3 regions of the Pantoea sp. Lij88 genome follow, and region 3 is predicted to be linked to each of the others. Evidence: predicted binding sites of a transcription regulator. Region 3 holds the regulator's gene; each other region holds the start of a gene.
The links. Region 3 encodes LexA, which represses DNA repair genes until DNA is damaged. Its sites were predicted from a motif close to TNCTGTATGTACATACAGNA; they were not measured.

Region 1 (10,003 bases), on a different replicon from region 3:
AAGAACGGTGCCTGTCATGGGTGAGAGCAGATCATTTTCGTTGTGCTCTGCCGCGTCTGGCGCGGTGACACGGGGCATGCCGGCTACCAGCGTCATGCCACAACTCAGTATCAGCGCCAGCAGCGTACCGGCGATGCCACCCCATAGCGTGCCGTCGACACCGCCTGGTGGGATCATCTGGGCGATGGTGAAGATGTTGGCAAAGCCGAAGGAGTAAACGTGTGTCGCGCTGAATCCGACCAGGGCACCGCCGAGGGCACCCGCGACGCAGCCGAAGATGAAGGGACGGCGCAGCGGCAGGTTGACACCATAGACGGCCGGTTCAGTAATCCCAAAAATCCCGGCGGTCACGGATGAGCCCGCCAGCATCTTTTGCCGTGCATCCCGGCTACGCAGAAAAACACCCAGCGCCGCGCCGACCTGCCCCATGACGGCGGGAAGCAGCATGGGCAGCATCGAATCCTGACCCAGAACGACGACGTTGTTGATCATCAGTGGCACCAGTCCCCAGTGCAGACCAAAAATCACACAGACCTGCCACAGCGCGCCCATAGCGGCTCCGGCCAGCCAGGGTGCGAGGGCATAGATCCACTGGTAGCCGTGGGCCAGCAACTGACTCAGCCAGGTAGCCAGCGGGCCAATCACCAGAAAGGTCAGCGGTACGGTAACGGTCAGGCAAATTAAGGGCGCGAAGAAGTTTTTCATTGAGGCAGGAAGCCGCCGGGCGCTCTGTTTTTCCAGCCAGCAGCTTACCCATGCAGCAAGAATGACAGGAATGACCGAGGCGCTGTAGTTAAACCAGGTCACCGGAATGCCGAAAAACGCCTCCGTGATAGCCCCGGCCTGCTGGCTGGCATTAAAGGCGGCGATCATCGTCGGATGCGTCAGCGCTCCGCCAATGACCATTGTGATAAAGGGATTCCCCCCGAACTTGTTGCCTGCGGTATAGCCCAGCACCAGCGGGAAGAAGAAAAACAGTGCATCACTCGCGGCAAACCAGATTTTATAGGTTCCGCTTTCAACAGTAAGCCAGCCGCAGACCACCGCCAGCGACAGCAAGCCTTTAAGAATACCGGAGGCGGCCAGAATGCCGATAAAGGGGGTAAAAATGCCTGACACAATATCAATCAGCCGGCTGAAAAGGTTACCGGCATTGTGCTGATCGTCTGTTGCCGCAGGGATCTCATCACTCAGTCCGGCTTCGGCACGGACGGCCTGCCAGACATCGTGAACATGATTGCCTATCACCACCTGAAACTGACCACCACTTTCCACGACCATAATCACGCCCGGATTTTTCTTCAGGTTTTCAGCGTCGGCTTTCTGGTTATCTTTCAGTTTGAAGCGAAGTCGGGTTGCACAATGAACCAGACTGACGATGTTATCTTTGCCACCAATATGGCGCAGGATATCCTGCGCCAGCGTCTGATATTCCATCTCGGTTTCCTTAAAACAGATGCCCGCAGACACCCGCTGACTGAGCTAAAAATAAAAAAACCCGAGAACCTCCTCTTTTCAGAAGACGCGCTCAGGTTTTGCCTGCATCAAGCAGTAACAATCCGGTTTTAAAGGCTATCGCCCCTCTTTTCTCACCCGCTCGATATGAATGGCGAGAAACATGATCTCTTCAGCCGTCAGCTCTCGCTGATAGCGTTGTTGCAGATGCTGCGCGATTTTCACCGCGCATTTCCAGGCTCTGGGATAGTTATCTTTAACCGCGGTGTGCAGCGACACATCGTCATCGTCTATCACGGTGCGCGTCAGCATCCGCTGGGCAAAGAATTTCAGGTGAGTAACGAATCGCTGATAACTCAGGGAAGATTCGTCGTACTCCAGCTGCAGTTGATACTTCACCAGTTGCAGAATTTCCTGCATCACCCGGGTGACATGCATCACTTCCGGCATTTCATTGTTAAGCTGCGCGGTGACCAGATGGAGGGCGATAAACCCGGCTTCATCTTCAGCCAGTTCGACATGCAGACGCTGGGAAATCATCGCCCTGGCCGCCTGACCCAGCTCAAACTCTCTGGGGTAGAGACGTCTGATATCCCACAGCAACACATTTTTAATGGCCAGACCTTTTTTCTGCCGTTCAATGGCAAAATAGCAGTGGTCAGTCAGAGTGATGTAGAGACTCTCCTGCAATTTCCCCAGACGCTGCGTGGCAAGATCGATAATGCGATCGCAGGTAGTCATGACTTCAGCCGGGATCTGGTTTAATAATTCCGCCAGCCGCTGAACCAGCAGATCGCTTTGCAGGGCGAACACCTTCTCAATCTGCGCGCTATCCAGAGGGTCACCCGCGCGCTTCTGAAAGGCGAGCCCTCGCCCCATCACGACCTGCTCGCGCCCCTGTTCATCCTGAACCATCACCACATTATTATTAAGAATTTTGGCGATTATCATTGGCACCCCAGAAACAAAAAAACCTGACGTCCGGCAGAGGCCAGAAATCAGGTTTTGCCTGCCTAAGCAGTAACAATCCAGTCCCGGCACTCTATCAGCTTTCGTTACGGCCTCAATCTGTCAGGGCAAAAAGCGTGACAGCGATCGTACTCAGCTGATGTTTTAAAAGGTGACCACCGTCTTAAGCTCTGTGACCCAGGCATCCTGAGTGCGGGAAATCCCTGCCGGATGATGCCAGTACTGCAGACCGGGCTGCAGCTCAAGCCAGGAAACGGGCCGGAACCGGTAATAGAATTCGCCTCTGAGCGAATCACCCGGCACCGGATGATAGGCCACATCGTTATAGTCAGAGACACCACTGATCTGGTTCATTTCACGCTGGTTACGCGCGTACTGCTTACTCCCCTCCGTCCAGGTCAGGCCAATGCCAATCCAGTCTTCCGGACGGGCGTCAGACAGACCGCGGTAGCGTAGCGAAGCCGCATAAACGGAATGCATATAGTTCGTGCGCGGGTCGGCCAGACTCATGCTGAAGGAGGTGCTCAGACCGCGACTCGTATCCTGTTGATGCTGCGTCAGCTGCTGATTGAGACCGGCATAAAGAAACCAGGTCCGGTGGTGCTTTTGATAGCCCTCAGGGTCTCTGGCCCCCGCGCCGCCAGCGTGGCCACGATAGAGGTCTCGCTGCGGCGCATTGGTAAAGAGCACGCCCAGGTTATAGGCTCCTGGCAGACCTTTTATCAGAGGGCGGGCTTCGATTTCCACCGGCAGCAGCACGCCTTTACTGCCCCGGGTGGAAGCACTCCAGGCGTGCTGACGGCTGGCGGCATCCGGGTTCTGCTCCATCACACCGCCTTTTAAGGTGACGACGGGATTTAACCGGTACTCAAGCGTGGTGCCCCAGGTGTGCACGTTCCAGTTGTTCCAGGTCAGTGAGTTGGCCGATTTTCCGCCGCACTGCGACAGCATCTGGAAATCACAGGGGATGATCTGATCGAATGTCTGAACCTTGTTCATCATTCCGATGCGCCATGTCATTCGGCGGTCATCAAAGCTGCGCGCGAAGGTCAGCCAGCCCAGCCGGGTGATGGATTGCCCGCACCAGCTCTCCTGCGTGAGGTCATTCATATTCGCGCGAGGATCCTGAACGCGCCGTGTCGTTAAATCATCATTATGATTACGGTTGACGATATTGGCTTCAATACGCGCATCGGGAATACCGCTCCAGCGGGAGAGATCCTGATTAAAGGTTAATGCAAATTGATCGATATAGGCGACGTGGGAATCATGGTTATATCCGCCTCCGCCATTCCAGCCGATCTCATTCAGATAGCCCAGATTATAAGTAAACCCATTATCAGCAAGCGATTCACGTAATCCATACCTATCACCCAGAATGGGCTCGGGTGGCGGCTCAAATCCCAGTACGGTTCCGTGCCATTCCTGCGCCGACAAAAAAGGAGAAAAAGTCAGTAATAAGAGCGCCCACAGTTTTTTATCTATCATCATAAGACCTGTTATTTATTTTTAATCGTAAAAGGGCTTGCAGGAGACTTTTCAACCTCCTGTTAAACGTAAGGTAATAATCAAATTTATCAGTCACCTGTAAGCAATCAGCTGAAGCGAGGGCAAAAAAAAACCTAAACGTTCCACAGCGGTAAATACCGTGGAACGCTTAGGTTTTGCCTGGTGTGCAGTAGCAACCCTTCGCTGAAAACAGTGCCACCCTAACACTGCATTTGAATGCTGAAAAGTTATCGCTATTGTATTTCTGTAAAATGTGAGCTGATTAACGCTTAATATTGCCGAAAGTCATAGCAGCACGCATTATTGAACCCGATGTAAAATAAATATTAACAGGAAGTCAGAAAGCGCTCTGATTAACGTGTTTAATTAAATGCAATGAACGGTGCCGGGTGAGCGGTAGTGATTTAATTAACCCTGCCGTTTTAAAATTTCCTGCAGTGAATGCAATATTCTGAAAGCAATAAGCGCAGGAGCAATCCGTGTTTTTTCTATCGATGCTGATACTGCATTATCGGAGAGAGGATTACCCGTGCCGGTAAGGTGGGAAAATCGGGAAAGTTATGCAGAAAGGGACTTGCGCCAAAAATGCAGGTACAGATTCAAATCAGGTTAAGCAGCAGCGTTCATACTGCCTTTCAGAAACAGCAACGCCGGAAGGTTCGCTTCCGGCGTTGTGGTGATTATGCGGCTTTGACGGCGCGCACTTTCTTAGCAGCAGGTTCTTCCACCTGCTCATCCGCACCATCGTCAGATACCGCTTCAGGCATTACTGCTTCAGGTTCAGAAACCGCAGCCGCTTCCGGCAGTTTGCTGGTGCGGAGAATATGCTGCACCGCATCTTTCTGCTCGGCAATCAGCAGGCCCAGCGTTTCCGCCTGAGACTCATCCAGTGCAGGTTGATGCTGTAACAGCCAGTCAGTGAAGGCTTCGGCCATATCGAGCATTTTGTCGTAGGCATCGGCCTCTTTCTTATTGGCAAACGTCATCTTCTCTTCACCCTTTCTGACTACAACAAATTTTGTTTCAACAGCCATCTTTTCGCCCTCAGGTACTGTGTATACATACAGTATATCATGCCGGTTATGCTTTGCCAGCAGAGAATAGCGTTTATCGGTTGCATGCGGGCTAACCTTAACCGTGCGCAGGTTTTTTTCTTTTTCCTGACGCTTCTCTGCCGGAAACGACGCTGACTATACCAGCAACTCTTCGAGGAACATCGCCAGTGCCTTGCGCGGATCGTCCTCTTCGGAAACGATCACCTCGATCCCCCACTGCCCCAGCACCTCTTTGGCCACCGGGTTGTTGCGGTTGGTGAACAGGTACGATTTTGGCCGGGCGGTTGCCAGCCCGGTACGGCCCCACATCTTGGTCAGACGGTAGAACAGCAGGCGAATGTTAAAGTCGCTGATGCTGTAGCCGACAAACAGCACGGAATTGCCCATCACGTCATGGGTCAGTTTGATGTCGAGCGGCGAGTCAAAATAGAGACGTTCAAAATAGCTGCTCTCATCGAGCACAATCGAGGTGTCATCATCGAAATCGCCGTGCAGCTTGATGATGTGACGCTTATCTTCAGTCAGCGAGACCAGGTCAGCGGCGTTCGCTACTTTGTAATAAGGAACACCGTGCGCATCGTGCGCCGCTTCCAGCCAGCGATCGTAATTGGTGGTGTAGATGCGCGAGAAATTACCCTGCGTAATCATGGTATGAATTTCAGAAGACCGGACATCGATATCCGGGCGGTGCCACTCGCGATCCATCCAGCTGCGCAGCGGGCCAAGCGAACCTTTCTTCTGTTTGTAATATTCTGCCAGCGACAGATGCGTGCCATAGGTATTAAAGATTTTAGGGTCGTAACCCAGCTCGTTAGCCAGATGAGCAATCAGTTCATGCCACTCGGGAAGACCAAAATTGCGCGATATACCGGCACCGGCGAACAGAATCAGTTTGCCGGAATCATAGGCGCGTTTAAGTTCAGGTTTCATGCCACTCCCCGCGAGGTTTTTAAAAAGGTGGCGAAGCGATCCAGCGCGATGCGCCGCATCGAGATCTCATTCTTGAGTTCGCCCATTTCTGCAAAGGTCTGCTCATAGCCTTCGGGAATAAACACGCAGTCCCACTGGAAGCCGCGCGTCCCGGCAGGTTTCGCGGCGATGGTACCGCGCAGTTCGCCAGAAAACTGGTACATTTTGCGGCCATCGCAGTACCCCAGCACCGTTTTGGCCGTCACGGCCTGGCTGTCGAGTCCCTGCACCAGCGCGGTAAAGCGCTCCGCGTCCAGGCGGTTCCAGAAAATGCGGGTCAGACCGGCGGGCAGACCATTCAGGCCATCCAGATAGAGGCCGGTATGCTCCACAAACAGCGGCCGGCCAATCAGGGAAAAGGCTTTGGTCAGTTTATCGCGCACCAGGTCGAGCTCATTTTCGGTCTGAATTTCTTCGATGCGACGGGCGATGGGCAGAACTTCGACCCCGATGGGTTCGAGTATTTTGCGCACCTCAGCCAGTTTCGGCTCATTGGCAGAAAGGAATCTGATTTTCATGGGGCTTCCAGGTTAATTACTCCGCCACGCACTGAATTTTAACGGAAACAAGCGGGCAGGATAAATCAGTAACGCTGAAGAGTGTAGCCCAATTCGGTCAGGCGCTGCGAACAGCGCGCGGTCAGACGAGAGAGACGCAGGCGGTGATGCGGCCTTGTTCTGGCACGCAAATTTAATGCAGCGCCGGTGCGGCCACCGGCGCTGCGGACTCAGTAAACAATGCCCGGTGGATTCACCGTCGATTGTGCGATGGCTTCATCCTGTTCGCCCCAGCGGGCTAATACCTGCTGATACTGCCCGTCTTTGATAGTGCCATCCAGCGCCGTCTGCAGTGCGGGGGCCAGGCCATTGCCTTTTTTGGTGGTTACGGCCACCCACGCGCGAAACGGCCCGCTCCCTACCAGCTTTGTCTGCCCGCGCGACGCCACTTTCCATGCCGCCATCGAGTGAGGGCCAAAGATGGCATCGGCCCGTCCCGACAGCAGCGTCAGCGTGGCTGAAGCATCGTCAGTGAGATAAACCGGCGTTACCGCGGGCAGACCGTTGGCCCGGTTCTGCTGATCCCAGCTCAGCAATATGCGCTCCTGATTGGTGCCCGACGAGACGATGATCCGCTTACCGGCAATATCAGCAGGCCGATCAATCCGGCTGATGTGACTGTCGCTTTTCACCGCAAAGGCGTGATTGTCGGCACGATAGGTCGCAAAGTCGAACTTCTTCTTACGCTCTTCGGTGACGGCAATATTAAACATCGCGACATCATAGCGTCCGGCGCTGATACCCAGCGGCCAGTCCTCCCACGACGCTGGCACCAGCTTCAGCTTTAATCCCAGACTGTCCGCCAGCAGTCTGGCGATGTCAGGATCGCTGCCGATCCGCGTCACATTGTCAGACGCCAGCAGCGACAGCGGTGGTGAGTTAGTGGCAGAGGTCGCGACCGTCAGCGTGCCAGGTTCAATAAAGTGGTAATCAGCCGGAATTTTTCTGATTGCCTCTGGATTAGCCGACGCATGGATCGGTGTCTCGTTTTGCAGAACATCAAGTTTCGCTGCCGCTGCATACCCCAGCGTCGGGAGCAGCGCCAGCACCGTGAACGTCAGCGCCCTCATAACACGCGCGCCAGAAAACGGCGGGTGCGTTCATGACGCGGATTGTTGAGCACCTGAGTCGTACTGCCCTGCTCTACAATCCGGCCATCCACCATAAAGACCACGTTGTCCGCCACTTCGCGGGCGAAGCCGATCTCATGGGTCACAATCACCAGCGTGGTGCCGGAACGCGCCAGCTTTTTAATCACGTCGAGCACTTCGCCGACCAGCTCCGGGTCCAGCGCCGAAGTCGGCTCATCAAACAGCATCACGCGCGGATTGAGCATCAGCGCCCGCGCAATGGCGATGCGCTGCTGCTGCCCGCCCGACAGGTGGCGCGGCCAGGCATCGGCTTTATGGCGCAGGCCGACAATATCCAGCAGTTCACCCGCCCGCGCTATCGCTTCCGGTCTGGTTAACTGCCGATGCGCCACCGGCGCTTCAATCAGGTTGTCCAGCACGCTGAGGTGCGGAAACAGATTGAAGTTCTGAAACACATAGCCGACGTTGATACGCTGCCGCAGAATCGCCTTCTCTTTCAGCTCATACAGCTTATTGCCGCGCTGCTGATAGCCGATGTAGTCGCCATCAATCTGAATGAATCCCTCATCGACCCGCTCCAGATGATTGATGGTACGGAGCAGCGTGGATTTACCGGAACCGGATGGCCCGAGGATCACCGTGACGGAGCCGGGCTCCAGCGACAGCGAGACATCATCCAGCGCTTTATGTTTACCAAATCGTTTACTGACGCCGGTAATGCTGATGGCACCGGTCGTGTGTGAGGTGCGGTAATCAATGGCTTCGGACATGGCTGATCTCCTCGGTCGGATGAAGTGGCGTGACGCGGTTGCGCCACTGTCGCCAGCGAGAGGGTTGCGGTTCACGCGTGACGCTGCGGGCCATCCAGCGTTCAGCGTTGTACTGAATTACGGACAGAACGGTAGTAATGATCAGATACCAGGCGGCTCCCACCATCAGTAGCGGGATCACTTCCTGATTGCGGTTGTAGATCATCTGGATGGTGTAAAACAGCTCCGGCATCGCCAGCACGTAAACCACGGAGGTGCCTTTCGCCAGGCTGATGATCTCGTTGAACGCAGTAGGGATAATGGCGCGCAGCGCCTGCGGCAGAATGATGCGGAAGGTGCGACGTGTCGCAGAGAGACCCAGCGCGGACGCGGCTTCCACCTGACCGTGATCGACGCCGAGGATCCCGCCGCGAATAATCTCCGCACTGTAAGCCGCCTGCACCAGCGTCAGACCGATCACGGCTGCCTGAAACTGGCCCAGTACGTTAATCGTCTGAAACGCGCCCCACGACAGGCCGGTAAACGGAATGCCGAGCGACAGGGTGTCGTAGAGATAGGAGAAGTTATAAAGAATGATCAGCACCACAATCAGCGGCAGTGAACGGAACAGCCAGATATAACCCCACGCCAGCGTGCTCAGCAGCCACGACGAAGAGAGGCGTGCCAGCGCCAGCAGCCCGCCCAAAAACAGGCTGAATACCGTGCCCAGCAGGGTCAGCAGCAGCGTCTGACCCAGACCGTGCAGGATGACTGGATCAAAGAACCAGCGGGCGAACACGCTCCACTCCCAGCGCGGATTAAAGGCCACCGACTGCACCACGCCCGCCAGAATAAACAGCGCGACGATAGCCCCGGCGGTGCGTGCCGGATAACGCGCGGGCACGACCTGCAGATGTTGATGTTTGCTCATCGTCACTCCTTAACTCGCTTCGGCGACGTTAACCACGCCGATCACTTTGATAAAACGCAGCCGTCCGTCGTGGGGTGGCTGGCCGTAACGTTCCAGGTCACCGCTGAGGTCAAACTGAGGCTGATACCCGTGACCGGTATAGAGCCGTACCGCCTCCGGCTGACGGAAGCCGGTAGTGAGGAACAGCCGCTGATAACCCGCCTGCAGGGCGCGACGCTCCAGCTCCTGCAACACCACCAGCGCCAGCCCCTGACGGCGCAGATCGCTGCGGGTCCAGATGCGTTTCAGCTCGGCGGTTTGCGGGTCATAGGGTTTGTAAGCGCCCATCGCAATAATCTCGCCGTCACGCTCCAGCACAATAAACAGCCCCTGCGGCGGCAGATACCATTCGGTCAGCTCCTGCTCTTTATGACGGGCAAAGTAGTCGCCGTAGCGCGCCGAATATTCACCGAACAGGCCGCCGAGAATCGGCTGCAGCTCCGGTGCCTCGGGCGACACTTCGCGAAAAGTGGATTCACTCATGGTCAGCTCCTTAGTCGCCCAGCCCGGCGGGATTGATTTCAGAACGGTCGATCTTCTCAACCCCTTCGCCCCAGCGGTTCAGCACCTTCTGATAATCGCCATTGCCAATCACGCCGTTCAGCGCGGTGCTGATCGGTTCCGCCAGCCCGCTGCCTTTCTTCACGGTAACGGCAATGTGTGCCGCCTTTGGCCAGCC
Region 2 (10,003 bases), 950 kb from region 3:
AGCGCTGAGGATTGGCATAGACCTCCCCTTCGGTGCCATTCAGCAGTATGGCCGGGGCATCGATGTCGCTGAAGAATTTCGCCACGCGCGGCACATACTCCGGATGCGAGACGCTCGACAGCCGCAGCGCCGTTCGCTCCGCAAACGGGGTCGCCAGTTTTGCCAGCGTATGTGCACTGTTACGCACGCCCATCCGCCAGCGCAGCGACAGCTGTTTGGCCATGGGCGGACAGAGGTGATCGATGGTGATAAAGGCCAGCTCGCCCTGATCGAGTTTCGCCTGCGCCGCCTCAGCGGTAGTGACAGGCATAATGCCCAGCGCGGCAAACACCGCTTCACTGGTGATGCGCGTCGCGTCATCGCTGACGCCATGCACCAGCACCGGGAAGCCGAGTTTCACCAGCAGCAGCGCCAGCAGCGGCGTCAGATTGCCCTGGCGGCGCGCACCGTTGTAGCTGGGGATCACCACCGGCATCGGCCGGTTTTCTGGCGCACGCAGTTGCATCATCTGCGCCTGCATCGCCTGATAAAAACCGCGCATCTCTTCTTCGCCTTCGCCTTTGATACGCAGCGCAATCAGGATGCCGCCCAGCTCCAGGTCCGGCACCTCGCCCGCCAGCATCGCGCCATAGAGCGCCACCGCGGTATCAAAATCGATGTCGCGGGCATGATTTTTACCGCGACCAATCTCTTTAATGATTTTATTCAGTTCCATCACTCGCTTCCGGTTCAGTGCGCGGCTCAGCGCCGCGTGGGACGTCGTTTACGCACCGTGTTTTTGGGCACCACGGTGGCCGGTATCGCTTCCGGCTCTGGCGTTTCGGGCTGTTCAATCGGGAAGATCGGCAGCGCAGCTAATAACCGGCTGCCGTAGGATTTGCTCAGCAGACGGCGGTCATAAATCACGATTTCGCCATAACATTGATGGCTGCGAATCAGGCGTCCGACCTGTTGAATCAGGGTGAATGAGGCGCTGGGTAAACTCTGCACCTCAAACGGATAGCGCTTCAGGCTTTTCAGCCACTCGCCTTCGGTCAAAATTACCGGACTGTCTACCGGGGGAAAAGCGATTTTGTGAATATGCACCTGACTCAGCAGATCGCCTTTCAGATCCAGCCCCTCGGCAAAGGACTGCAGGCCTATCAGCACGCTGGTTTCGCCTTTGGTGACGCGCTGACGGTGCAGGTCCACCAGGCGGCTGCGCGGCTGATCGCCCTGCACCAGCATGGAGAGCCGCAGGTCGGGCAGACAGGCGACAAACTGCTGCATCGCCCGGTTGCTGGCAAACAGCACCAGCACGCCTTTGTGCTTTTTCTCCGCCATCTGCTGACGGAAAAAACCGGCCATCTCCGCGATGTGCTCCGCTTCATGCGTCATCAGCGGCTCAAAGCGCATCTGCGGGATCACCAGCTTGCCCTGCTCCACGTGGTTAAACGGCGAGTCGAGGGCCACAAAACGGTCACCCGCTTTCTCGCTGAGCCCCGACATCTCCTGCAGGCGATTGAAGCTGTTGAGCGATCGCAGCGTGGCGGAGGTGACCACCACGTGTGGAATTTTGCGCCACAGCATCTTCTCCAGCTGATCGCTGACGCGGATCCCGGCGCAGTGAAACAGCAGATGCGCCTGACCTTCACGCAGCTCGCGGGTGATCCACTTCGATACCGGCGCGCCAGAGGCTTTTTCCATCGCCGCCAGCCGCCACAGCTTGCTGACCGATTCGAACCAGCCAAACTGGCGATTGAGCTGCAAAAGATTGCGATGCAGACGCACCAGATCGACTTTACCGGTCTGTTCGCTGAGCGCATTAATCAGGCCTTCGCTCAGGCCGCGCAGGGCATCGCTGAGTTTGAACAGCCGGGCACAGAGTTCCAGTAATTCCTGCGGCAGCGCGCCCAGCACAAAGCGAAATTCGCCCGGCTGGTTATGCGGCGGCAGCAGCGGATTCAGCGCCTGCGCGGTGGTGGTCAGCAGTCCGCGCAGCTCATCGCAGTGCGCCTTCAGCCGCTCAGGATTAGCCAGCGGCGGCGGCGATTTTGGCCGCATCTGCGTCATGATGCTCTCAACCAGCTTGATAAACAGGTCGAGCTGCAGGCTGCTCCAGCCCGGCGTGATGTCGGCGCTCATCTCCAGCGCATCACGCGCCACTTCCGGCAGGTGATGTCCTTCATCCAGCACCAGCATCAGGTTTTTGGCCGGTGGCAGCACCGACTCGTTCTCCATCGCCGCCATCACCAGCGCATGGTTCGCCACGACTACATCCACCTGCTCTATTTCGCGCCGCGCCACAAAGAACGGGCATTCACGATACCAGTGGCAATGCGAGCCGAGGCAGCTCGCTTTGTCGGTAGAGAGGCGCTGCCACAGGCTATCGCTGACGTTCTCCTCGCTGTGATCGCGCAGGCCATCCCACTGGTAGCGATCCAGCGATTTCTGTAAGCGACCACACTGCGTCTGTTCTTCTTTGGTGCTGCTGACCGCGTCATCGTCGAGATAGAGCAGCAGATCGCCCTGCTGATCGGCGTCGGCCGCCATCGCCGCCAGATTGCGCGGACAGACATAGCGCCCGCGGCCAAAGGCAGCAGTAAAAGTGAGGTCAGGGATGATTTTTTTCAGCAGCGGCAGATCTTTGGTGAAGATTTGATCCTGCAGCGCCACATTGGCGGTGCTAATCACCAGCTGCTTTTCCTGGGCGCGGCTGGCCGCGATGCCCGGAATGAGATAAGAGAGGGTTTTGCCCACGCCGGTCGGCGCTTCAACCGCCAGATGGCGCGAATCGTCGCCCGCCAGACATTTTGCCACTTCGGCAATCATCTGACGCTGCGGCGCACGCGGGATGAAATCAGGCACCTGCTCCTGAAGCGCTTTATACCATTGCGCTATCTGGCTTTTTACTGCGGCTGTCAGGGCCATGATTTGCTTTACCACACCGAAAAACTGGCCTGTATTTTTACACAGTATCCCGGCGGCGTCAGCTTTCACGCCGAATTTTTCGTGCGCCGTCGTAAATTTCAGCGGTTGCCCGACGGCGGTGATTTACGCCAGCACTTTGTACATCACCGTGGTGGCATCCAGCACGCCGGGGGTGGATTCGGCATAAAACGGGATCGACCCCGCCACCTGCCAGCCCAGCGAACGATAGAGATCGCTGGCGACATCGCCGCTGCGCGTATCCAGCACCAGCAGGGTTTTGCCCTGCTCGCGCGCCCGCTGCTCAGCGCGCTGCATCAGTTCACGGGCGATGCCCTGACGGCGTGCCTGCGGATGAACCAGCAGTTTGCTGATCTCAGCCCGGTGGCGGCCGTTGGGCATGCCGCTGCGATTGATAATGACCGTCGCCACAATGCGCCCCTGCTGACGCGCCACCAGTAATTCGCTGTCGCCGCCGGTAATGCTGACGATCCGCTGCTGCCAGAAGCGCGTCATCACTTCAATGTCTTTGGCATCGATAAAACCGACACTGGCCCCGTCTGCCACACAGCCCTGCAAAACGTCGGTCAGTTCGCCCAGATGCTGTTGCGCCTGTGTCGCGCTGAGTGTTGTGTAGTCAATCATGGTTTTGCCACCACCAGTAAATAGCGCGCGCCGTCGGTCAGGTGCGCCTCAAAAGCCGATTTTCCGACCAGATGAAAACGTAAGCAGTCGCCTGGCTGCAGCGTCCACGCCTGAGACCCCATCGAGATGGTGAGGCCGCCCTCGCGCAGCCAGATATGTTGCTCCAGTCCCTGGATAGGTGGCGCATCGTAATCGATACGCGCACCAGGCCGTAACTTGCCCTCAACCAGTTCGCATCTAAAATGAAGTGCGGGTGGTGAAATATTGCGGCGGATAAATCCGCTGGCCTCATCCTGCCACACCGGCTGTTGATTCTCTGTGACCAGCAGACTGGACTCCTCCTCTACTTCACTCAGCAGGCGCGACATCGTTAATCCGTAGGCCGCACAGAGACGATTGAGCAGTGCAGCAGTAGGGCTGGTCTCGCTTCGCTCAATGCGCGATAATGACGCGCGGCTGATGCCCGTGGCGACAGAAAGTTCATCCAGCGACCAGCCGCGTTGCAGGCGTAATTCTGCCAGCCTCACCGCCAGTCGTTGCTCAGTATTCAGCTCCGGCATGGTGTTTTCTCAAATATGGGAAACATTCCCTTAAATGAGATATAGCTGAGAAAGGGCGTATCAGTCAAGTTGTACATTGAGAAATGTATTGTACAACTTAGTTTGCTTCGTTATGGTAATCGCACTCAGACCAATCGAAAGAGGAATTTATGACCTTATACAGTATCGGTGACGTCGCCGAGCGCTGTGGCATAAACCCAGTCACCCTGCGCGCCTGGCAGCGTCGTTATGGCTTACTGAAGCCGCAACGTACCGAAGGCGGACATCGTCAGTTTGACGAAGAAGATGTTCAGCGTATCGAAGAGATTATGCGCTGGATTGAAAGTGGCGTGCCGGTCGGTAAAGTGAAAGCACTGCTGGAAGGTGGCGATGTTGATGCACACGATGGCTGGACCACACTGCAGGATGAGCTGATTAGCGTACTGCGCCACGTCAGACCCGCCAAACTTCGTAATAAAATTGCCGCGATTGGTCGCGAACATCCGATTGATGCGCTGATTGACCATGTTTTCATGCCGGTACGTCAGAAGCTGAGCCTGGACCAGAACACCGCCCGCACGATGTGCAGTCTGCTTGATGGTTTGCTGATCGACTATGTCGCCTTCTGCCTGACCGGCAGCCGCAAAAAATCGGGAAAAGATGCGCTGATTATTGGCTGGGGTATCGACGATCGGACCCGCATCTGGCTGGAAGGCTGGCGTCTGTCGCAGCATGGCTGGCGGATTGATGTGCTGGCTGAACCGCTCGATTTGCCGCGTCCTGAACTCTTTCCTGGCATGAATATGTTTGTCTTCACCGGTAAAAAACTGACCCGTCGCCAGCAGGAACAGCTGTCACACTGGCAGGAACAGGGTTATGCCGTACGGTTGCATGAACCCGGCTGATAACAAAAACGCACGCCGGGCACTTTGCCTTCTGCCTTGCGCGCGCTATTATCCCCGCCTCACTGTTAACAAGCTCAGGTTTTAACCATGAATGTCAAAAAAGCCTTTTTCGCCACGCTGTTTTTTATTATGGCGGCCGGCGGCACCAGCGGTCTGATGCTGGTCGGATACTCTCTCATCGTTCACTCACGCTGAACCACCGCTGAAGGCGCTCAAACAGGCGATCGCTGACTATTGCCAGCAGCGCCACCAGCAGTGCCCCCTGAATCACATAGGCTGTATTAAAGCCGCTTAAGCCGATAATTACCGGCGATCCCAGACTTTTCGCGCCGACCGTCGAGGCGATAGCCGCCGTGCCGATGTTGATGATCACCGAGGTACGTATCCCGGCAATGATCACCGGCGCAGCCAGCGCCAGCTCAATCTGCCATAACCGTTGCCAGCTGCTCATGCCGACCCCGATGGCGATCTCCCGGCTGCTGGCGGGCACGCTATCAATGCCCGCCAGGGTACCCTGTAAAATTGGCAGCAACCCATAGAGCAATAGCGCCACCACCGCAGGCCAGGCACCAAACCCCATCACCGGCACCGCAATCGCCAGCACCGCAACCGGCGGAATCGTCTGCCCCGCCGCCACGATAGTTTCCATCAGCGGCCGGAACGCACGGCCCGCCCGCCGCGTCACCAGTACGCCACTGCCGATGCCAGTCACGATCGCCAGCAGGCTGGCGGTGACTACCAGAAACAGATGCGCCAGCGTCAGCTGCCAGAAGCTCTCCTGCTGATAGAGGGGTCGAGCCAGGTCCGGAAACCAGCGGTGAAACAGCGGCCCGCTATACGGCATCAGCGTCAGCAGCGCACCATAGAACAGCACCAGCCACAGCAGCGGATCCTTTAGCCTGCGCATGTTAACGCCTCGCGCAGTTGCAGCAGGTCGCCAAAGTGGAGCACGCCCAGCGGCTGCTGCTGATCGTCGATGACCGGCAGTTTATCGGTGCGACGCGCGATAAACTGCGACAGGGCGTCCCGCAGCGTCAGAGCGGCAGCGATCGGTTCGCCTGCCAGCCATTCGCCACGCCGTACCGCATTCCCGACCTGTTCCAGCGACAGCAGCCGGACGCCCATTTCACTGCGGCCAAAGAAGTCGCGCACAAAATCATTTTTCGGCTGGGTCAGCAGCTCAACCGGCCTGCCCTGCTGAACAATCTCACCGTTATCCATCAGCACGATGCGGTCCGCCAGCGTCAGTGCTTCGTCGATGTCATGAGTCACCAGCACGATGGTGCGGCCCGACAGCCGATGAATACGCAGCATCTCCTGCTGCAGCACGCCGCGCGTCACCGGATCGAGTGCGCCAAATGGCTCATCCATCAGCAAGACTTCCGGGTCCGCCGCCAGTGCCCGCGCCACGCCCACCCGCTGCTGCTGGCCGCCGGAGAGCTGATGCGGATAGCGATTCAGCAGTTGCCCGTCAAGACTGAGCAGTGCCAGTAGCGTCGCAATACGCTCATCGACCTGTGCTCGGGGCCAGCCCAGTAAAACCGGCACCGTGGCGATATTCTTCCGCACCGTCCAGTGCGGAAACAGGCCAATCGACTGAATGGCATACCCCATGCGTCGCCGCAGCGTGCGGGCGTCGAGCTGGCGGATCGACTCACCGGCAAAGCGAATCTCGCCACTATCAAACTCCACCAGCCGGTTGATCATCTTCAGGGTGGTCGATTTGCCGGAGCCGGAGGTGCCGAGCAGTACGCAGAACTCCCCTTTTGCCACCTGCAGTGACAGATCTTTCACCGCGGCTTTGCCGTTAAACGCGCGGGAAACGCCATCAAACTCAATCATCTTTTCTCTCCAGCAGTGAGATAAGCAGACGGAACAGCGCATCGATGACGACCGCCAGCGCAATCACCGGGATAACTCCCAGCAACACTAAATCCAGCGCACTGCTTAACAGCCCCTGGAAAATAATTGCGCCAAAGCCGCCCGCGCCAATCAGCGCCGCCACCACCGCCATGCCCAGCGTCTGTACCACGACCACGCGTAGCCCCGCCAGCCAGACCGGCAGCGCCAGCGGCACATCCACCGCAATAAACTGCTGCCAGCCGCTCATGCCCGTGCCGCGCGCGCTTTCACGCACCTCCTGCGGCACCTGTTGCAAGCCCACCACTACGCTGCGCACCAGCGGCAACAGGGCATAAAGCACCAGGGCGATCAGCGCCGGTGCCATGCCAATGCCGCTGATCCCCCAGTCGCCGAGCCACGGAAACTGCTGGGCCAGACCGGCCAGCGGCGCGATCAGCAGGCCAAACAGCGCCACCGACGGCACCGTCTGAATCACATTCAGCACGCCAAACACGCCACCCTGCCAGCCAGGCCGCCGGAACAGCGTGACGCCCAGCGGCAGCGCAATAATCAGCGCAGGCAGCACGGTGCCCGCCAGCAGGGTCAGATGACGGCTCAGCGCCGCATCAAACACCGCGTGACGATTCGCATACTCTTTCAGCAGGGAGAGATCATTAAGCTGGCCGCTGAACAGCAGCAACAGCGGCAACAGCCAGACCTGCAGATTGAGCAGCAGCTGAGCCAGCCGATGGGAAGTGAGTTGCCGCACCTGATCGGTGATCAGCAGCAGGATAAGCGCACCGCTGCACCACAGGCCGCTGGCAAAGCTGGTGCGCGCCAGACGGCTGCCCTGCTGGCTGAGCAAAGTGGCCTGATGACCGCTGAGCCAGATGACCGCGGCCAGCATCAGTTCGGCGGCCAGCAGCGCCACAATCAGCGTGCTGCGCCCTGCCGAGCGCCACAGCAGCAACCACAGCGTCGCCAGCGGCAGCAACAGCAGCCCGAAACGGCTGATCTGCCAGCCCATCAGCGGTTCGCCCGCCACCAGACGGTTCGGGGCGAAGTTAAGAAACGGCAATGCCACCAGCGCCAGACTCAGCAGCGTCAGCAGCAGTAACGCCACCGGCTGCTGAACCGGACGGCGTATCGCTTCCCGCGATATCTGCATCGGTTACAGCAGCTTTTTCTGCTGCAGCCACTCGGTCGCTACGCTGCTGGCATCCTGACCGTCGACCGCAATTTTGGCGTTAAGCTGTTGCAGGGTCTTCTCATCAAGCGCACTGAACACCGGCTTCAGCCAGTCGGCAATCTGTGGGTAGGCTTTGAGGACCGATTCGCGGATCACCGGCGTCGGCGCATAGATTGGCTGAACGCCTTTAGGATCGCTGAGCGTCTGCAGACCCAATGCCGCCACCGGGCCATCGGTGCCGTAAGCCATCGCCGCATTCACGCCGGAGGTCTGCTGAGCCGCCGCGCTGATGGTGACAGCGGTATCGCCGCCCGCCAGCGACAGCAGCTGATCCTGCTTGAGGTCAAAGCCATACGCTTTTTCGAAGGCCGGTAAGGCATCGCTGCGTTCAATAAATTCGGCTGAGGCCGCCAGTTTGAAGGTGCCGCCTTTTTTCAGAAAGGCGCTGAGATCGACCAGCGAGGTGAGCTGATTTTTCTCCGCCAGATCTTTACGCACGGCGATGGTCCAGGTGTTGTTAGCCGGCGCTGGCGTCAGCCACACCAGATGGTTTTTCTCCGCATCCAGCTTCTTCACCTTTTCGTAGCCTGCGGTGGCATTCTTCCAGGCGCTGTCTTTCTCATCGTTGAAGAAGAATGCGCCGTTGCCGGTGTATTCCAGGTAGATGTCGAGTTCGCCCGCCGTAATGGCACCGCGCACCACCTGGGTCGTGCCGAGCTGGATTTTATTGACGGTTTTTACCCCATGCTTTTCCAGCACCTGAAGAATCACATTGCCCAGCAGCGATCCTTCGGTATCAATTTTAGAGCCGACCCGCACCGGATCCGCCGCGTGTGCCATCCCCATGCTGAGCAGCAACGCGCTGACTCCCATCCAACCCCGAATTCTGACCATGGCCTTTTCCTTATCGCATTTCGCGTTTCGTTATTACGTGATGTGTTCGCGTGGCGTCGTTCAGGCTGCGCTCCTGCCGGGGAGAGGGAGAGTGGCAGAATGGGCAGCGGAAATAATCTGCCTTAAAAGCGTAGCCTGGCGCAGCGGTGATGCAGCTGACTTTATCGCAAATTAATAACGATGTGAGATTAGAAAATTATTATCTATAACCGAAATGAATTTACGTCTGGGCGTCTAAACGGCTATTCTCGAAAATCTGTTTTTATAATAAAAGACGCACAACATCATGTCCGACCTGACCTCTTCCGCCCATGTGGCAACAGCAGGGAGTTCGCCCGGTGGCGAAACGCAGTGGATTCGCAGCGCAGCTGACGTCTCCCGATTAGTGAACAGCGGCGACAGCGCCCGTAACAATGCCCGCATTGTGGTGGCGATAGCGCTGGGAGGCGTGTTCCTCGACGCCTACGACCTGGGCGCGCTGGCGTTTGGCATCAAAGATATCACGCGTGAGTTCAGCCTTACTCCAACCGGCACCGGCATGGTCGCCTCGGCAATCACTTTTGGAGCGATTATCGGCGCGCTGATCGGCGGCTATCTCACCGACAAAATTGGCCGTTATCGGGTCTTTATGGCCGATATGTTCTTTTTCGTGGTGGCGGCTATCGCCTGTGCATTTGCGCCCAATGAGTATGTGCTGGCTGGCGCGCGTTTTGTGATGGGGCTTGGCGTCGGGATCGATCTGCCGGTGGCGATGGCGTTTCTGGCGGAGTTTTCAAAGCTGCGCGGCAAGGGGAATAAAGCGGCCAGCGTGGCGATGTGGTGTCCGACCTGGTACGCGGCGATCAGCATCTCGTATCTGCTGGTGCTGCTGCTCTATGCGGTGCTGCCCGAAAGTCACACTGACTGGCTCTGGCGGCTGATCCTCGGGTTTGGTGCCGTTCCGGCGATTGTCATTATCGCCATCCGCAGCCGTTACATGAGTGAATCCCCGGTGTGGGCGGCCAATCAGGGTGATTTAAAAGGGGCCGCCGCGATTTTACGCAGTGCGTGGAATATCAATGCCCAGGTGGCTCCCGACGCCG
Region 3 (10,003 bases):
GCCTGCTGGTAGAACGGTGAGGTGAGGATGTCGTGATAGTTATCCCAGCCCCACTGGCTGTTCATATCACTCCAGAAGCTGTTGATGGCAATCCACAGCAGCGGTGCCAGCTGAAAGGCGACCCAGAACAGGGTGAAAGGTAACAGCAGCAGCAGTGCGAATCCTTTTCCCTTCATCGCGGCGGCTCCGCCAGCAGGCCGCGACAGACCGGCTTGTCATGCGCCACCTCAAGCAGTTCACACAGCGTGCCGCACAGGTCAGTCTGCTGTGGCGCAAGGTCGGGCTGCAGCGAGAACGCGCGGCCAAAGACAAACAGCGGCACCGTGGTCTCCTCGGGCAGAATCCCGCCGTGGGAGCGATCGTCATTCATTCCGTGATCGGCCGTGACCATCACCTGATAGCCCTCAGCCAGCCACAGCGGCATCCATTGCGACAGCAGGCCGTCGGCGATGCGCGCCCGGTTGCGGTACTGCGACGAGGAGAGCCCGGATTTATGACCGGCATCGTCGATATTCATCGGGTGGATCAGCAGAAAATCGGGATCGTGACGCAGCCGCAGGCTCTCTGCATCTTCAAACAGATGCGAGTCGGGATAGCTATCGTCAGAATAAAAATGGCCAAACTGAATGGGCAGGTCCGGCGCGTCGGTGTGACGATCGCGCGCCGGAACGAACGGGGTGCGGTTATAAAGCTCACTCACCCAGTGGTAGGCCGCCGCCGCTGTCGTCAGTCCCGCCGCTCGCGCAAAGTGAAATACGCTACGTTCGCGGCTTAACCGGCTGACGCCATTATGAATAATGCCGCTTCTGACCGGTGGAACACCGGTCAGAATGCACTCATAAAGCGGGCGCGACAGCGACGGTAATTCACAGGTCATACGATAATAGAACCCGTTGCCCTGTGAGCATTCGGCATGCAGGTAACCCATTGCATGTTGTGCGACCTGATTGCTCAGGCCGTCCAGCACTACCAGGATGGTCTTCATTCCGTTCTCCCTGCCGCGAATTACTGCTGCATGTTGATGATGACGTTTTCCTGCCACAGGCGCGGCAGCATTTTCGACGATTTATCCCAGGCAGCCTGATCCTTAACCGGACGGGCATTTTTATATTCTGACTGCGGCAGCAGGCGAGCCTGAATGTCCGCTGGCATCGTCAGATGCTCGGCACGAATCGGGCGCGCATAGCCTTTAGCCAGATTGATCTGTCCCTGGTCTGAGAAGATATATTCGCGCGTCAGTTTTGCGGCGTTAGGGTGTTTCGCATATTTGTTGATGATGGTGGTGTAGCCGGAGGTCACTGAGCCATCCGATGGGATCACCACTTCGTAGCGGTTTTTATCGATCTGGTCACGGTAGTTCAGGGCGTTAAAGTCCCACACCACCGCCATCTGCACTTCGCCTTTTTCGATGTTGGCGATCACCGGATCGGTCACGCCAAGACGACCCTGTTTGGCCAGATCGGCAAAGAACGCCAGCGCCGGTTTCAGATTCTTTTCATCACCGCCTAAAGCGTAGTTTGCAGCCAGCACGCCATTAGCCGCCTGAGCAGCCACGCCGACGTCACCGATAGTGACCACATACTTACCTTTCTTCAGATCGGCCCAGCTGTGAGGAATATCTTTAACCTGCTGCTTGTCGATCAGAAAGGCGATGGTGCCGGTATAGGCCAGCGCCCAGTTTCCGTCTTTATCTTTGGCCCAGGCCGGAATCTGATCCCAGTGCGTGGGTTTGTAGGGCTGGGTCACGCCCTTAGCCATCGCGATGGGGCCAAAGGCGGCACCCACGTCACCGATGTCAGCGCTGGCGTTCTCTTTCTCTGCATCGAATTTCGCCAGCTCCTGCGCCGATGACATATCGGTGTCGCTGTGTTTGAGGCCATATCTGGTGCTGATGTCGTTCCAGGTATCTTTCCAGTTGGCCCAGCTATCCGGCATCCCGACGCTGTTGACCTGACCTTCACTGCGCGCGGCTTTTTCCAGCGCGGCGAGATCGTTATCGGCGGCCTGCGCAACGGGCAGGGTGAGGACTACAGCACTGGCTACTACAGAGGCGATAAACGCTTTCATCTCAGTTGCTCCGGGTGTAAGTTGATGGGCCTGGCTGGTCTAGTCCAGCAAGAACCGAGCCAATGTAGCCCCTGTATATGAACGATTTATGACAAGGCGGTGCGGTGCGCGGGATGGGCGGCAAGAGACGTGACCCGTTCGCCCGTCACTGGCGCGTTTACCTGAACAGTAAGAGTGCGGAGTCGCACCAAAATGAGGCTACTGTTGTGGAGTCGATAGCACTCAAAACGGCAGATGCGATTGCCAGCGCACTGCTGATGCGTATTCAGGCGGGTGAGTTCAGCGGCGGGCGACTGCCAGCGGAGCGTGCCTTAAGCGAGGCGTTCAGCACCACGCGGATTACTCTGCGGGAAGCGCTGGGCAAGCTGGAAGCGCAGGGCATCATCTACCGCGAACTGCGTCGCGGCTGGTTTATTGCGCCGCCACGCTTAATCTACAACCCACTGCATCACAGCCACTTTCATGCCATGGCGAGGGAGCAGGGACGGCAGGCGACCACCGAAGTCATCGCCGCTGAGCAGGTTGCGGCGCATGACAGCGTAGCGACGGCGCTGCGCCTGGCACCCGGCTCGGCGGTTTACTGCATTCGCCGCCTGCGTCGCATCGATGGGCGCGCGGTGCTCTATGTTGAACACTACCTTAATCCACGTTTTTTCCCCGGTCTGCTCAATGAAGATCTGACCCGTTCCCTGACCGATCTCTATGACCAGCGTTACGGTATTCGATATGGCGGCGCGCGCTTCACGATTCTGCCTGGCCCGTTGCCGGAGGTGGCCGCACCCACGCTGAATGTGGCACCGGGCAGCCCCGGCCTGCTGATTACCCGCATCAACCGCAACCAGCAAAAAGAGGTGATTGACTGCGACTGTGAATACTGGCGCTACGATGCGCTCTGTGTTGATGTAGAGGCCTGAGGAGTTATTGTGATTTGCGTCACACTGACGCATGATATCGCGCGCTAATAACTCCTTTTTAAAGGCGCAACATGAGTGACAAAAATCCTTTGGCCCGCCACCTTGCAACGGTACTGCAATGGGTGCTGAATCTGGGTCTGCTGAGTCTGGCGATCATCCTGATCGTCTTTTTAGGCAAAGAAACTATCCATCTGGCAAATGTACTGTTCAGCACCGGCGAGCAGGCCTCTTCCTATCTGCTGATTGAGGGAATCGTCATTTATTTCCTCTACTTCGAATTTATCGCCCTGATAGTGAAGTACTTTCAGTCGGGCTATCACTTTCCGTTGCGCTATTTTGTCTATATCGGTATCACGGCCATTATCCGCCTGATTATCGTCGACCATAAAAATCCCTTCGATACGCTCTGCTACTCTGCGGCGATTCTGATTCTGGTGGTCACGCTGTGGCTGGCAAACAGCAACCGCCTGAAACGCGAGTAATCTGCCTGCCGTCTGATACGACGGCAGGTGTTCGCATCGCTTCTCTGCGCTAAACTAGCGGCCTGAAAATTATCGGGAGTGGTGCTATGTCGCAAGACGCACTCAGCTTATTACGTTCGCTCAACTGGCTTTCTCCGTCGCAGGCCACCCTTGCGCCGCCCTTGCTCGACTGGCTGATGGAGGAAGATTCAATGACGCGCCGTTTTGAACAGCACTGTCAGCGGGTCACGGTTCAGCCGCTGCGGGAAGGCTTTATCGACGCCAGCGAGTTAGGTGAGGAAAGGGCGTTGTTGCCAGACGATGAACGCTTCTGGCTGCGTGAAGTACTGCTGTTCGGCGACGATCAGCCCTGGCTGGCGGGCCGCACGCTGGTGCCGGAAAGCACCCTCAACGGACCAGAGGCGATGCTGCAACAGCTTGGCACCCGTCCGCTGGGTCGCTACCTCTTCTCCTCATCGACGCTGACCCGCGATTTCATTGATCCGGGCCAGGTAGAGGGCTTGTGGGGACGGCGTTCGCGCCTGCGTCTCTCCGGCAAACCGCTGCTGCTGACTGAACTGTTTTTACCGGCATCGCCACTCTATCGCGATCTGGCCTGAGGATTTTGTGGTGCAAAATAGCTTAAGTATGAGTAAGTGGCGGGCTTACGCTCGCCTGATGCGTATCGACAAACCCATCGGTACGCTGTTGCTGATGTGGCCAACATTCTGGGCATTGTGGCTGGCGGAGAGGGCGATCCCGCCGCTGCCGGTGCTGGCGGTGTTTGTGGCCGGGGTGATTGTGATGCGTGCTGCGGGGTGTGTGATCAACGACTACGCCGATCGCAAAGTCGATGGTCACGTGGAGCGCACGAAGCACCGGCCACTGGCCAGCGGCGCAGTCAGTGCAAAAGAGGCTAAGCTGCTGTTCGTGATTCTGGCGCTGGTGGCGTTTGCGCTGGTGCTGACCATGAACCTGATGACGATCATGCTCTCCGTCGTAGGGCTGGCGCTGGCCTGGGTCTACCCCTTTATGAAGCGCTATACCCATCTGCCGCAGGTAGTGCTGGGGGCCGCGTTTGGCTGGGCGATTCCTATGGCCTGGTCCGCAGTTAGTGAGTCCTTACCTCTGGTCTGCTGGCTGGTATTTATCGCGAACATCTGCTGGACGGTCGCTTATGACACTCAGTATGCGATGGTCGACAGGGACGATGATCTGAAGATTGGCGTGAAATCGACGGCGATTTTGTTTGGCCGTTTCGACAAGCTGATCATTGGTCTGCTGCAGCTGGCGACGCTGCTGCTGATGGCGCTGGTGGGGATGCTGCTGCATCTGAACAGCGGCTTCTACTGGTCGCTGCTGCTGGCGGCTGCGCTGTTTGTTTATCAGCAGAAGCTGATCGCCGGGCGCGAACGCCAGCCCTGTTTCCAGGCTTTCCTGAACAACAACTACGTCGGGATGGTGCTGTTCCTTGGCATACTGATGAGCACGCCGCCGTTCAGTCAGCTGTTCTGACAGCGCGTTTTGGGCATAAAAAAGGCGACCTCATGAGGTCGCCTTTTTACTGTGCGCGTGTGTCAGTCGTGCGCCACCGCGGTTTCAATCGTCATGCGGACATCACTGGTGACCAGGTCAGCCAGGATATGCCATGTCGCCAGAGTCTGCGCGACATCGGCATCACCGCTGTCGCTGATATACCCTTCATCGCGCAGCGTCAGTACCAGCGAGGTAAAGACCGCTTTGTCGAAGAACTCCGGCGCGTTGATCCCGTGCAGTACCGACAGACGCTGTGCCAGCGTCCGGCTCTCTTTCTCCAGCGTGCCACGGTTAATCGTCGGCTTGGCGCTGAGAATAGAGAAGGTAATGGCATAACGCTGCAGCGTTTCGCGTACACCGGCAGCCAGCAGCTGCAGCGTGCGATAGCGCGCGGCGGTAAAGCGCAACTCCCCGGCTTCGAAGGTAATCAGGCCCTGACGCGCCAGCTCCTGACTCACGTCAGTCAGCAGTTGTGGCAGCTCATCGGTCTGCCAGCGCAGGAACAGTTCACTCTTCAGCATTGGATAGATCAGGCTTACCTGACGCAGCAGTTCTGCTTCGGTCAGCGTCTGATGCTGCTGAACAATGGCGGCAATCAGCGACGGCATCACCAGCATGTGATGAATGTTGTTGCGATAGTAGGTCATCAGCACTGCCTGCTCACGCGGCAGAATGATGATGTCGCCAATGCTGTCCTTTTCACTCTCAAACTTATTCATACCCAGGGCATGATCCAGCAGCGCTTCCGCGGAGAGATCGGGTACGGTCGCGTTTGGCGAGTAAGGCACATTGCGCAGCAGCTGGGTATAGCACTCCAGCTGTTCAATCAGCTGTTCACGGGTTAGTGAGCGCTGACGTGACGCCAGCAGCGCCGTGACACAGAGGTTCATGGCGTTGGCCGCGCCCGCTTCATTAATACGCACCATCAGACTGGCCGCGATATCATTGACGGTCGGCGTTAACCAGCTCGGACGCTGCGGCTCAATCGGATCGATCGCATCGCGCCATTCCGGTACCCGTTTGTTGAGATAGTTGACCAGCGGCAGCGGCTCGCCAAAGTTAACGTAACCCTGACCGAGATTGCGCAGCTTGCGTAAGCCACGCACCATCTGCATGAAGCCCTCTTTCTCTTTTGCCGCACCGCGCAGTTCTTTGGCGTACGTACCCACTTCCATCACATGCTCATAGCCAATGTAGATGGGTACCAGCGTGATCGGACGATTACCGCCGCGCAGCATCGCCTGCAGCGTCATGGCTAAGGTGCCGGTTTTAGGGTCCAGCAGGCGACCGGTACGTGAACGGCCTCCTTCGACAAAGTACTCAACTGAATAGCCGCGGGTGAACAGCTCGCCGAGATATTCGCGGAACACCGTGGCGTAGAGCTTATTGCCTTTAAAGGTACGACGAATAAAGAAGGCGCCCAGACGACGGAAAATCGGGCCGGCTGGCCAGAAGTTGAGATTGATACCGGCTGCAATGTGCGGCGGCACCAGACCCTGATGATAGAGCACATAGGAGAGCAGCAGATAATCCATGTGGCTGCGATGGCAGGGCACATAGACAATCTCGTGGCCATCCTGCGCCAGCTGACGAACCTTTTCGCCGCCATTGACGTTGATGCCCTGATAGAGACGACTCCAGAGCCAGCCCATCACACGGTCGGTGACGCGAATGGCTTCGTAGGAAAAGTTTGCAGCGATCTCCTCCATCATCTCGACGGCGTTCTGCTGCGCTTTCTCATGGGAGATTTTTTTGCTGCGTGCTTCATCTTCAACGGCTTTTTCAATCGCTTTGGATTGCAGCAGACGATTAAACAGATCCTGACGCGCCGGTAAACGCGGGCCAATTGCCGCCAGTCGCTGACGGGCAAAATGGATGCGTGCCACACGAGCCAGCTTCTGAGCAATCGACTTATCCGTACCGTGTTCCGTGGCCATGCGGCGCAATGAGACGGTCGGCGAGAAGCGGACGAAACTGTCGCGTCCATGCCAGATCACGGCAAAGAACTTCTGCACGCCGTTCAGCAACCGCAGATGTGGCGTGGGTTCGCCCTGAACTTCACGTCCTGGTGCGCGGCCAAACATCACGGTGACCGGCAGCATTTGAATATCGAGCTTAGGGTTATTGCGATGCAGGTCCAGGTAATCGTGAAAGATTTTTACCGATTCCACGCTGGGCACAAAATAGGGGAAGACGCGCGGGCCATCATGGATAAATACGTGGCGCGGCAGCAGTGAACCATCAATCTCCAGCGGAGAAAGCGGGTCGGGCAGATGATGCCGCAGACACTGTGCGCGTAAAGTCAGTAAGTCGGCCTTCGAATCGTAAGGCAAAACATACATAATAGGTCGGGTCGGATCCAGACCATGTTCAGACACGGGATCGGCCGGAATGGCCTTACTTTTTACCAAAAACGACAGTGGTAAATTAAGCAATTTGTAATAGAGTTTACGCCAACCTGACATAGACAACATGAAGCCTCTTGTTAGCAAAGCGCCGCAAGCATAGCAGAAAGTGCAGCGAAGATCTGTGGTGGTGCCAATTGCACGCAGCCCAGACATTGACGTCAATCCGATGAAAGGGTTCCCACATCATGGCAAATAATGCCACCGGACTTATCAGAATAGTAAAAGCCGCAGGTTACTCATGGCAGGGACTGCGCGCCGCCTGGCAACATGAAGCGGCGTTTCGCCAGGAAGCACTGGCTGCGCTGGCCGCTATTATTATCGCGTGCTGGCTGGATGTCGATGTGATCTCCCGCATCCTGATGATTGGGGCGGTGGTGCTGGTGGTCATTGTCGAAATCCTCAATAGTGCCATTGAAGCGGTGGTTGACCGCATCGGTCAGGAGCACCATCCCCTGGCGGGCCGGGCAAAAGACATGGGCTCGGCGGCGGTACTGATCAGCATCATACTGGCCCTGTTTGTCTGGGTCGCGCTGCTCTGGACACATTTGCGATAAGCCTTCCATAACGCGCCTGAGGGCGCGTTTTCCCTGACAATCGGTTTCCATTTCGCCAATACCTGTATATACTCACAGCGACTGTATAAACAACCAGGGGGCGGGATGAAAGCATTAACCAGCAGGCAGCAGCAGGTCTATGACCTGATTCGCGACCATATTTCTTCAACAGGCATGCCGCCTACGCGTGCAGAGATTGCCGCGCAGCTGGGCTTCCGTTCGCCAAATGCGGCAGAAGAGCATCTGAAAGCGCTGGCGCGTAAAGGCGTCATCGAGATCGTTTCCGGTGCATCGCGCGGCATTCGTCTGTTAATGGAAGAAGAGGTTTCAGAAGGGCTACCGCTGATTGGCCGGGTTGCTGCCGGTGAGCCGATCATGGCGCAGGAACATATCGAAACCCACTACAAAGTGGATCCGGGCCTGTTCAAGCCGTCTGCCGATTTCCTGCTGCGCGTCAGCGGAATGTCGATGAAAGATATCGGGATTATGGATGGCGACCTGCTCGCGGTACATAAAACCCAGGATGTGCGCAACGGCCAGGTTGTGGTTGCCCGCATTGATGATGAAGTGACCGTTAAACGCTGGAAAAAGCAGGGTGCTATCGTGCATCTTCTGCCGGAAAACAGCGATTTCGACCCGATTGTTGTCGATACCCGTGCACAGTCGCTGACCATTGAAGGTCTGGCAGTGGGCGTGGTGCGCAACGGCGAGTGGCTCTGATTCTGAGGGCTGCGTGCATTCGCCTTTTCTGATGCTATTCTGTCTGCCCTAATTTTGTCGCCTGCTTAACGGCAGCGACACTGAGCACGGAACGGCGAATGCGCTTTATCACGGCAACGGATAAAAATCTCTGGCGGCTTGCGCTGCCGATGATCCTTTCAAATATCACCGTTCCTTTACTGGGAGTGGTCGATACTGCAGTTATTGGTCATCTCGACAGCCCTGTCTATCTTGGCGGGGTTGCGGTCGGGACCACAGTGACCAGCTTCCTCTTTATGCTGCTGCTTTTCCTTCGAATGAGTACCACTGGCCTTACGGCGCAGGCATTTGGTGCGGGCGATAAAGCCGCTCTGGCACGCGCGCTGACGCAGCCGCTGATTATTGCGCTGCTGGCAGGTGTACTGTTCATCGCTTTGCGTTATCCGATTATTCAGCTGGCGACCCATCTGGTTGGCGGCAATCCTGATGTACTGGAACAGGCGGCGCTGTTTATTCAGATTCGCTGGCTCAGTGCGCCTGCCACCCTGGCAAACCTGGTCATACTGGGCTGGCTGCTGGGCGTGCAGTATGCACGCGCGCCGGTGATCCTGCTGGTGGTGGGCAATCTGGTGAACATCGTGCTCGATCTCTGGCTGGTGATGGGGCTGCACTGGGGTGTCGCGGGGGCGGCAACCGCCACGGCGCTGGCGGAGTACATCACGCTGATCGTCGGCGGCATCATGGTCTGGCGGGTGTTAAAGCTACGCGGTATTTCGCTAAGCCTGCTGAAGCAGAGCTGGCGCGGTGACAGCGGACGGCTGCTGCGACTGAACCGTGACATCATGCTGCGCTCTCTGATGCTGCAGCTCTGTTTCGCCTCCCTGACCGTGCTGGGCGCGCGACTGGGTCCGGACGTGGTGGCGGTTAACGCGGTGTTGCTGATGTTCATTACCTTCACGGCCTACGCGCTGGATGGCTTTGCCTACGCGGTTGAAGCGTTTGCCGGCGAAGCGCACGGCGCAAAAAATGGCAGCAAACTAATGCTGGTCTGGCACTCTGCCTGTCGGCAGGCGGTGGTGGTGGCGCTGTTCTTCTCACTGGTCTATGCCATTTTTGGCCCGCAGATCGTTACTTTGCTGACCTCTCTTGAGTCACTCCAGCAGACAGCTGACCGCTACCTGGTCTGGCAGGTCATCATGCCGCTGATCGGCGTCTGGTGTTATCTGCTGGATGGGATGTTCATCGGCGCGACGCGCGGACGCGAAATGCGTAACAGCATGGTTGTGGCGGCGGCCGGCTACTTTCTGACGCTGCTCAGCGTACCGGTGCTGGGTAACCACGGCCTGTGGCTGGCGGTGACGGTT

Region 1: the regulator LexA is predicted to act here: its motif matches at 4,983-5,002, upstream of PU624_RS03090 (YebG family protein).
Region 2: the regulator LexA is predicted to act here: its motif matches at 2,938-2,957, upstream of dinG (ATP-dependent DNA helicase DinG).

The regions. Positions count from the first base shown of each region.
Region 1 covers NZ_CP118267.1:607,213-617,215, forward strand. Annotated here, with positions in the region: gene bglF (PTS beta-glucoside transporter subunit IIABC) at 1-1,437, opposite strand, end outside; gene licT (BglG family transcription antiterminator LicT) at 1,573-2,406, opposite strand; gene PU624_RS03085 (carbohydrate porin) at 2,569-3,912, opposite strand; gene PU624_RS03090 (YebG family protein) at 4,614-4,967, opposite strand; gene PU624_RS03095 (SIR2 family protein) at 5,124-5,918, opposite strand; gene PU624_RS03100 (non-canonical purine NTP pyrophosphatase) at 5,915-6,475, opposite strand; gene PU624_RS03105 (ABC transporter substrate-binding protein) at 6,685-7,584, opposite strand; gene PU624_RS03110 (amino acid ABC transporter ATP-binding protein) at 7,581-8,375, opposite strand; gene PU624_RS03115 (amino acid ABC transporter permease) at 8,359-9,285, opposite strand; gene PU624_RS03120 (GNAT family N-acetyltransferase) at 9,295-9,807, opposite strand; gene PU624_RS03125 (ABC transporter substrate-binding protein) at 9,818-10,003, opposite strand, start outside.
Region 2 covers NZ_CP118269.1:2,762,638-2,772,640, forward strand. Annotated here, with positions in the region: gene ybiB (DNA-binding protein YbiB) at 1-715, opposite strand, end outside; gene dinG (ATP-dependent DNA helicase DinG) at 742-2,910, opposite strand; gene PU624_RS16740 (GNAT family N-acetyltransferase) at 3,034-3,552, opposite strand; gene PU624_RS16745 (helix-turn-helix domain-containing protein) at 3,549-4,112, opposite strand; gene PU624_RS16750 (MerR family transcriptional regulator) at 4,262-4,996, shown strand; gene PU624_RS16755 (YohO family small membrane protein) at 5,084-5,191, shown strand; gene PU624_RS16760 (ABC transporter permease) at 5,172-5,903, opposite strand; gene PU624_RS16765 (ABC transporter ATP-binding protein) at 5,891-6,838, opposite strand; gene PU624_RS16770 (ABC transporter permease) at 6,831-8,006, opposite strand; gene osmF (glycine betaine ABC transporter substrate-binding protein OsmF) at 8,010-8,921, opposite strand; gene PU624_RS16780 (MFS transporter) at 9,208-10,003, shown strand, end outside.
Region 3 covers NZ_CP118269.1:3,708,209-3,718,211, reverse strand. Annotated here, with positions in the region: gene PU624_RS21265 (ABC transporter permease) at 1-176, opposite strand, end outside; gene PU624_RS21260 (alkaline phosphatase family protein) at 173-985, opposite strand; gene PU624_RS21255 (ABC transporter substrate-binding protein) at 1,006-2,067, opposite strand; gene PU624_RS21250 (UTRA domain-containing protein) at 2,274-2,981, shown strand; gene psiE (phosphate-starvation-inducible protein PsiE) at 3,053-3,463, shown strand; gene ubiC (chorismate lyase) at 3,550-4,062, shown strand; gene ubiA (4-hydroxybenzoate octaprenyltransferase) at 4,073-4,957, shown strand; gene plsB (glycerol-3-phosphate 1-O-acyltransferase PlsB) at 5,020-7,443, opposite strand; gene PU624_RS21225 (diacylglycerol kinase) at 7,572-7,940, shown strand; gene lexA (transcriptional repressor LexA) at 8,046-8,660, shown strand; gene dinF (MATE family efflux transporter DinF) at 8,759-10,003, shown strand, end outside.